One region of the Marinomonas phycocola genome, then DNA from elsewhere that is predicted to be linked to it. Evidence: predicted binding sites of a transcription regulator. Region 1 holds the regulator's gene; the other holds the start of a gene.

Region 1 (4,453 bases):
TCAAGCATTAAACACCTTCTATGCAAGCTTTAGTGAGACATTGAAAAAAGCGGAAAATCCAGAGACGGGGATGGCGTTGAATGAACCGACACCGACCAATATAGAATGTCCAACATGCAGCCGGCCAATGCAAATTCGTACGGCAAGTACAGGGGTTTTCTTATCGTGCTCGGGTTACGTGCTACCGCCGAAAGAGCGCTGTAAAGCAACCATCAATCTGACAAGGGGTGAAGAAGCCGTTGCTTTGTACGATGAAGAAGCGGAATCAAAAGCGTTAATAGCGAAGCGTCGATGCCCCATATGTACCGCATCCATGGACAGCTATTTGATTGACGAGCAAAGAAAACTGCATGTGTGTGGTAACAACCCTACTTGTAGTGGTTATGAAATTGAGCATGGTGCGTTTAAGATTAAAGGTTACGATGGTCCTGTACTTGAATGCGATAAATGCGGATCTGAAATGCAGCTTAAGAATGGGCGCTTTGGTAAATACTTTGGTTGTACTAACGAAGAATGCAAAAACACGCGTAAGTTATTGAAAAGCGGTGAAGCGGCTCCGCCAAAAATGGATCCAGTGCCAATGCCGGATCTGATTTGTTTAAAAGTAGAAGATCATTATGTTCTACGTGATGGCGCGACTGGGTTATTCTTAGCGGCAAGTCAATTTCCTAAAAAACGTGAAACAAGAGCGCCTTTAGTGGTTGAGTTGCTTCCGTATATGGAGCAAATTGATCCTAAATACCATTTCTTTATCGATGCGCCAGTGGCTGATTCAGAAGGACGCCCTACGGTAATTCGCTACAGTCGTAAAACGAAAGAGCAGTACGTTATGACAGAAGAAAATGGCAAGCCGACTGGCTGGAAGGCGTACTATGTTGGTAATAAATGGGTGATTGAAGAAGGAAAAAAATCTAAATGAGTAATCCGAGTGGGGCGAGCGTAACCAATAAAAAACTGGATGTTGCGCGTCGCTTCCTAAAGTTGTTATCTAGCTCGGATGAATCTTGGATGGAAAAAGCGTATGAAGATTCTGCACTATTTCATCTGAAGAGCGGATTAAACGGCTTGCTTCAAGAGGTGTGTGCGAACTATTCATTGCAGCACGACTTGGATATTTCCCGCCTTTTGGAGCAGGCAAATCAAAAAGGCATTTCAATTCCTGTATTACAGGAGCTGAATGCTTTATCATCTGACCCATCAAGTTGGCTTTCCCAATTAGAGAAAGCGTATGTTACGGCTTATGAGTGCTACTCAAGACCTCAGGGCGTTGTGATGAGCAACGTGATTGTGAGTAGCAGTAGCTCAGAAAATTCGATAGCATTCTATTTACAATCTATCTCGGAGTTAGCTCTTCGATATAGAGAAGAGTCCACAGAGTATTAAGAATGAATGAAGCTTATTTAGAAATTGTTGAATTAGATAATGGTGATATTGTGTTGCGCCCAGTCAATGCAGATAAAAATGAAAACTCTGAGCCGTTAGCTGTATTAACGATTTCTGATGATACAAAAGCGTTTTTGCAAAATCGTTATTTTGATTTAGCAAAGTGTATGTTCCATGCGGGTATAGACTTTGTTTACTCAGAAGACTTTAACGACATGCCAGAAGACGACTTTATTGAAGACTTTGAAACAGTAGTTGATACGCCAAAAACACTGCATTAATGTATCAGAGTGGATTTGATTCAATAGTTGAACGCCATCTTCATAAAAGAGCCCCTATAAAAAGAATATATTTCAATTTATAAAGGCTCTTTTATTTTCGATAAAGCGTTAGGAGCATTAGAGGGATTGCCTGATAACACCAACTGATATGCCCTCAATAGCAAATTCAGTGGTTTCTAAGTCGACTGTAATGTCATTAAACTCACTGTTTTCTGCAATTAGATGAATGATTTTACCATCTTGTTGAAAACGTTTTACGGTTACTTCGTTATCGATTCGAGCGACAACAACCTGACCATTTTTCACCGAATTGGTTTTATGAACGGCAATTAAATCACCGTCAAAAATCCCTATGTCTTTCATACTCATTCCAGTGACAGAGAGGAAATAATCTGCTTTTGGATAGAACATTTCAGGTGGAATCTGAACATAAGACGAGACGTTTTCCTGCGCTAATATGGGAAAACCAGCGGCTACTTTTCCTATGATGGGCAAACCAATGTCCACAGGAAGTTCATCGGATAGTTCTTCAACTATTTTTAATCCTCTGGAGGCACCTGGTAAGATCTCTATAGCACCTTTTTTCGATAATGCTTTAAGATGCTCCTCAGCGGCATTAGGGGATTTAAATCCCAAGTGTTTTGCAATTTCGGCCCGAGTGGGGGGAAAACCTGTTTCAGCAATGAATTCGCGTATCATGTCCATTACTTCGGATTGTCTTTTTGTTAATTTAATCATAAGGCATCTGGTTGTTTGTACAGTTACTGTTATTATATACAGCTTTTAAAGATGTTCTCAATTAAATAATGCTTTCAGATGAATTAAAGACAAAAATACATAGTGCTTATAGAGCGTCTTTGGCTGCAAAAAGCCATAAGCCACGTTTAGGGCAAAAACAGATGATTGCCACAATTGCTCGTACAATTGGCAATATTAAGCAAGACTCTGAAGGTGTCCGTTTGGGAGAGAAGCACGTTGCCGTTGTAGAGGCGGGCACTGGCACAGGTAAAACTCTGTCCTACTGCCTATCGGTTATTCCCATCGCAAAAGAACGTGGCAAAAAACTGGTAATCTCCACCGCCACCGTCGCTCTGCAAGAGCAAATTTTGCACAAAGAGCTTCCAGATCTTTTGAAACATACAGATTATCATTTTGCTTATACTCTTGCGAAGGGGAGAGGGCGTTATCTGTGTCTTAATCAATTGGAAGGCTTTTTAGATTCCGAAACTCAGGTTATGGAAGACATGTTTGCGAGTTTATTTGAACAACATCGACAGGCTGGTGATGTGAATGCCGCTCTATATCAAGAAATGGACAATGCTATTAAGTCTGGCGATTGGGATGGGGATAAAGACAACTGGAAGGGCATTTTACGAGAAGATGATTGGCGCAGAGTGACGACGGATCATCAGCAATGCACCAATCGTAATTGTGCTAATTTTTCCGCTTGTCCGTTTTATAAAGCAAGAGCTGAAATCGAGACAGCAGACGTGATTGTTGCTAATCACGATTTAGTTCTGGCGGATTTGTCTTTAGGGGGAGGTGCTATTTTAACGAACCCGAGTGACACGGTTTATGTTTTTGATGAAGGACATCACCTACCTGATAAAGCCATTAGTCACTTTCGTCATGAAATGCGGTTACAACAAAGCATTCAATGGCTGAGGCAGCTAGAAAAAAATCTAGTTTCTCTTAAGCAAGAATTGACGGATGACATCAGTCTTACAGGGCAATTGTTGTTAAAAATACCTCAGCAAGTTCAAACATTGGTAAATTTTATCCAGTATGCACAGCAAGGTCTTGCGCCTTTTATTGCTGATAAAAACCTAGACAGTGATAACAATGTTCACCGATTCGAATTTGGTGTGATCCCCGACGGACTGAGGCAATTGGCCTACAGCTTACAAACCGGTTTTCAAAAGCTCTTTGGCAGTATTGAAAGCATTCAAGATGAGTGCAAAAAAGCGAAGCAGAATGAAGGTATGGGCCTGACTCAAGAGGTGGCAGATACATGGATGCCTATTTTGGGGGTTGTGCTATCACGCCTAGAGCAGTCAAAAGCGCTATGGCAATTGTATTCTACTTTAGACGATTTGAATTACCCGCCTAATGCTCGTTGGCTTACCTTGTCTGGTAGTGGCATGGAACAAGACATAGAGCTTGGTGGTTCCCCTATTTTAGCTGCACACACATTGCGTCAGCAATTATGGGATAAGTGTTACGCCGCTGTTGTGACCTCGGCAACATTAACTGCATTAAATAATTTTTCTCGTTTTAATATGAGAAGCGGTGTTCCGCATGAAAGTGAATATTTAAGAGTAATCAGTCCATTTGATTTTCAAAATAAAGGCCAACTTATCATTCCCAAAATGGATTGTGAGCCAACACAGGTAGAGCGTCATACAAGCGTTATTGTGGATTACTTAAATAACCAAGTTGATATACAAGGCGCAAGTTTGGCGCTCTTTTCGTCTCGTAAGCAAATGGAAGAAGTGTCTCTGCAAGTTGAGGCTAAGTTGCAGGCGATCATGTTGGTTCAAGGGGAACAATCCAAGCGTGTTATTTTGGATTCGCACAAAGAAAAAATTGATGCAGGTAAAGGCAGTTTGCTTATGGGGCTGGCAAGTTTTGCAGAAGGTGTTGATTTACCGGGTAAATACCTTACGCACGTAGTCATTGCGAAAATCCCATTCTCTGTCCCTGATGATCCTGTGGATGCGACATTGGCAGAATGGATACAGCAAAAAGGAGGTAATCCCTTCATGGAAATCACTATTCCTGATGCATCA
Region 2 (4,453 bases), on a different contig from region 1:
TCATAACTTGATGATAAAGAATCGGACAATGAAGCAAAACGGTTATAGGAAATAACAGCAGGAATAGCAGCAGCCAAACCAATCGCCGTAGCAATAAGCGCCTCTGCAATCCCAGGAGCAACTGTTGCAAGCGTTGCCTGCTGCACTTCAGCCAAACCAATGAAAGAATGCATAATCCCCCATACAGTCCCGAATAACCCGACATACGGACTGGTTGAACCTACTGTGGCAAGAAACGATAAATGCCTCTCTAACTTCTCTTCCTCTCTAAACATAGCAACCCGCATTGAACGCTGAACCCCTTCCATAACAGCATCAGGGTCGACATTAGACGTTTGTCTTAAACGAGTAAACTCCTTAATTCCGGACGTAAATATATTTTCAATGCCATCAACGGTACGCCCTTCTGTTGTAATTTGACGATATAACTGACTAAGATCCATTCCAGACCAAAACAAATCTTCAAACGCATTTCGAACTTTTTTCGCTTTCCGCAAAACGCGTATTCTTTGAAATATGATAACCCAAGAAACAACGGAAGCCGTCAGCAGCAATAACATTACTAACTGAACAACCAAACTTGCACTTGCAATAAGTCCCCAAACTGACATTCTCTACCTCTATGTTAAATCCGATGGCAATTGATAATTAAAATGCTGGTATGCCTTTTTTGTTACTTGACGACCTCTTGGTGTTCTCATGATAAACCCTTGTTGAATTAAAAAAGGTTCAACTACATCCTCAATCGTATCTCGGTCTTCTCCAATCGCTGCAGCGACATTATCTAGACCTACAGGCCGTCCGTCAAATTTCTCTATCATGGTCAGCATCATACGCCTATCCAAATGATCAAACCCTTGAGAATCAACACTCAACATGTTCAGCGCACGCTCAGCAACCTTTTTAGTCACACATAAATCACCATCCACTTGCGCAAAGTCTCGCACGCGACGCAATAAACGATTCGCAATACGTGGCGTTCCTCTAGAGCGCCTAGCAACCTCAAAACTTCCTGTATCATCCATAGTAATACCTAATTTTTCAGCAGAACGACGAACAATGAAAGTGAGAGATTCTACATCATAAAATTCCAACCTTTGTACTATTCCAAAGCGATCTCTTAATGGAGATGTGAGCGAACCCGCTCTTGTTGTTGCGCCAATTAATGTAAAAGGTGGGATTTCGATTTTAATAGATCTAGCCGCTGGCCCTTCCCCTATCATAATATCTAATTGGTAGTCTTCCATTGCTGGGTACAACACTTCTTCTATTGCAGGGTTTAATCGATGAATCTCATCAATAAAAAGCACATCTCCTTCACCTAAATTAGTAAGTAAAGCAGCTAAATCCCCCGCCCTTTCGAGAACAGGCCCTGACGTGGTTTTAATCTCCACTCCCATTTCATTGGCAATAATATTAGCTAACGTCGTTTTACCAAGACCAGGAGGCCCAAAAATAAGAGAATGATCCAATGCCTCATTCCTCTGCTTTGCTGCCTGTATAAAAATCTCCATTTGCTCACGAACTGCAGACTGACCCACATATTCAGATAACATTTGAGGACGAATAGCACGATCATGGTGAAATTCACCGCCCTTTAACTCACTCGATACAATGCGATCTGACTCAATCATTAATTCGCCTTTTTAAACATATTTTTCAATGCTGCCTTAATTACTTCTTCACTGGTTGCATTTGAAACGGGTATTAAAGCAATTGCTTTAGATGCTTCCTGAGGCTTATAGCCTAATGCAATTAAAGCAGACTCGGCTTCTTGCCTTGGATCAGTTTGAACTTGTTTCAACACTTCAGGCGTAGAAAACAAATCACGCTTAGCCGCTTTACCAAGCTTATCTCTTAATTCCACGATTAAGCGTTCGGCTGTCTTTTTGCCCACACCGGGAATGCCCGTCAAAGCCGTCACATCAGATTCTTGCACGAACCTTACCAATTCATTGGAAGACATACTAGATAAAATAGCCAGAGCCATTTTGGGCCCAATACCATTTACTTTAATCAAAATGCGAAAGAGCGCTCTCTCTTCTCTATCGATAAAGGCGTATAAAGAGTGCGCATCTTCTTTGACTTGATAATGAGTAAACAACACCACATTTTCACCAATCGCTGGCAACTCATAGAAGGTCGTCATGGAAGCACTTAATTCATACCCAACACCACCAACATCAAGCATCAAATCCGGTGGCATTTTCTCTATTAATTTTCCAACTAAACGACCAATCACTTCATTTTCCTTACATCTGATTCAGTCCAGCGTTTCCCTGAACTTCTCGCAGCACGTTTACCAACACCATATTCTAACCCAGCGGCCGTTCTTGTATGAGCATGACACAATGCAATAGCAAGAGCATCTGCTGCATCGACTTGAGGAGGACTATCTAATGACAACAGAAGTTGAACCATTTGCTGAACCTGCCTCTTTTCCGCTGCGCCATTACCAACAACAGATTGCTTTATACGCTTAGCTGAGTATTCATATACAAAAAGCTCATTTAAGGCCGCAGCAACAATCGCCGCGCCACGAGCCTGACCAAGCTTTAATGCAGAGTTCGCATTCTTTGCCAAAAAGACTTCTTCTATTGCAAATTCATTCGGCTGATACTCAGCGAAAAGTGTTTGCACGTTGAGATAAATATTCTTTAACCTTATAGAAAGCGCTTCATCAGGAAGCCTTATACAACCACTTGTTACGTATTTTATTTTACTTCTATCATCCACATCAATGACACCAAAGCCCGTTATTCTTGAGCCAGGGTCGATGGCCAAAATACGCGTCGACACACTACCACCTTCCAATCTAAAAACTGTATATTTTAACAGTATTTCACTTAATCATTAATCATAATTAAAAAAGGCCGCAGTAAGCGACCTTTTTTATGATTTCTTTACAATTAATGCAAATAAAATAATATTAATAACATTTCATCTAACAACATCAATTTTATTCAACAACAGGCTTACGAACGCGAATACTCAACTCTTTTAGTTGCTTTTCACTTACATCACCAGGCGCTTGAGTTAACAAACACGTTGCACTTTGTGTTTTAGGGAACGCAATGACCTCACGAATAGATTGAGAGTCTGTCATTAACATCACAAGACGATCTAAGCCAAATGCCAAGCCACCGTGAGTTGGAGCACCATATTTCAGAGCATCCAATAGGAAGCCAAACTTCTCTTCTTGCTCTTCAGATGAAATGTTCAACAGCTCAAATACTACCTCCTGCATATCGCCTTTATGAATACGAATTGAACCACCACCTAACTCCGTACCATTTAAAACCATATCGTATGCTTGAGATAGCGCCGTTAGTGGATTCGCCTTAAGTTCTTCTGCGGAACAAGATGGCGCTGTGAATGGGTGGTGAATTGCAGTAATGCCACCATCAGACGTCTCTTCAAACATTGGAAAATCAACAACCCAAAGAGGAGCCCATTTCGCTGTATATAAATCAAGATCTTCACCGATTTTACAACGTAGAGCGCCTAACGCTTCATTCACTACTTTTGCAGAATCTGCACCGAAGAAAATCAAATCGCCATCTTGTGCGTCAAGTCGATCAAGCAATTGCTGACGCACTTCGATCGGTAAAAACTTAACAATTGGAGACTGCAAGCCCTCCTCTAGATTAGACTTATCGTTTACCTTGATATAAGCCAGACCTTTCGCACCATAAATACCAACAAACTTAGTATATTCATCAATTTGTTTACGGGTTAGCGCATTTCCACCCGGCACTTTTAATGCAGCAACACGGCCTTTTTCATCTTTAGCAGGGCCAGAGAATACTTTAAAATCAACATCTGTCATCAAATCAGAAACAGTAACAATCGTTAATGGGATACGTAAATCTGGCTTATCTGAACCGTATGCTTCCATTGCTTCAGAATAAGGCATACGAGGGAAGGTACCCAAATCAACACCCATGAGCTCTTTGAACATGCCAGTAATCATAGATTCCGCCATCTGCATTATTTCTTCTTCTGTCATGAATGACGCTTCAATATCAACCTGTGTAAATTCTGGTTGACGATCTGCACGTAAATCCTCATCACGGAAACATTTTGCAATTTGATAATAACGATCAAAACCCGAAACCATCAACAGCTGCTTAAATAACTGCGGCGATTGAGGTAACGCAAAGAAATTGCCTTGCTGAGTACGACTTGGCACCAAGTAATCACGCGCACCTTCAGGTGTTGCTCTCGTTAAAATAGGCGTTTCAATATCTAAGAAGCCATTATCGTCAAGATAACGACGCAATACTGATGTTACCTTTGAGCGGAAACGTAATTTTTGTTGAACTTCAGGACGACGCAAATCGATAAAGCGATTTTTCAAGCGAACATCTTCACCAACAGATTGATGTTCATCCAACTGAAAAGGAGGCGTAACGGATGCGTTTAGAACGTCTAACTCAAGCCCTAAAATCTC

The links. Region 1 encodes LexA, which represses DNA repair genes until DNA is damaged. Its sites were predicted from a motif close to TACTGTNTANNTANACAGTA; they were not measured.
Region 2: ruvC (crossover junction endodeoxyribonuclease RuvC) is a predicted target of LexA. The motif match lies at 2,821-2,840, and genes of this name have one in related genera.

The regions. Positions count from the first base shown of each region.
Region 1 covers NZ_JBLIXL010000013.1:70,070-74,522, forward strand. The annotation lists gene topA (type I DNA topoisomerase) at 1-919, shown strand, start outside; gene ACMUMJ_RS10945 (DUF6586 family protein) at 916-1,383, shown strand; gene ACMUMJ_RS10950 (hypothetical protein) at 1,386-1,664, shown strand; gene lexA (transcriptional repressor LexA) at 1,782-2,402, opposite strand; gene dinG (ATP-dependent DNA helicase DinG) at 2,471-4,453, shown strand, end outside.
Region 2 covers NZ_JBLIXL010000010.1:48,034-52,486, forward strand. The annotation lists gene tolQ (protein TolQ) at 1-611, opposite strand, end outside; gene ruvB (Holliday junction branch migration DNA helicase RuvB) at 621-1,634, opposite strand; gene ruvA (Holliday junction branch migration protein RuvA) at 1,634-2,242, opposite strand; gene ruvC (crossover junction endodeoxyribonuclease RuvC) at 2,239-2,799, opposite strand; gene aspS (aspartate--tRNA ligase) at 2,960-4,453, opposite strand, start outside.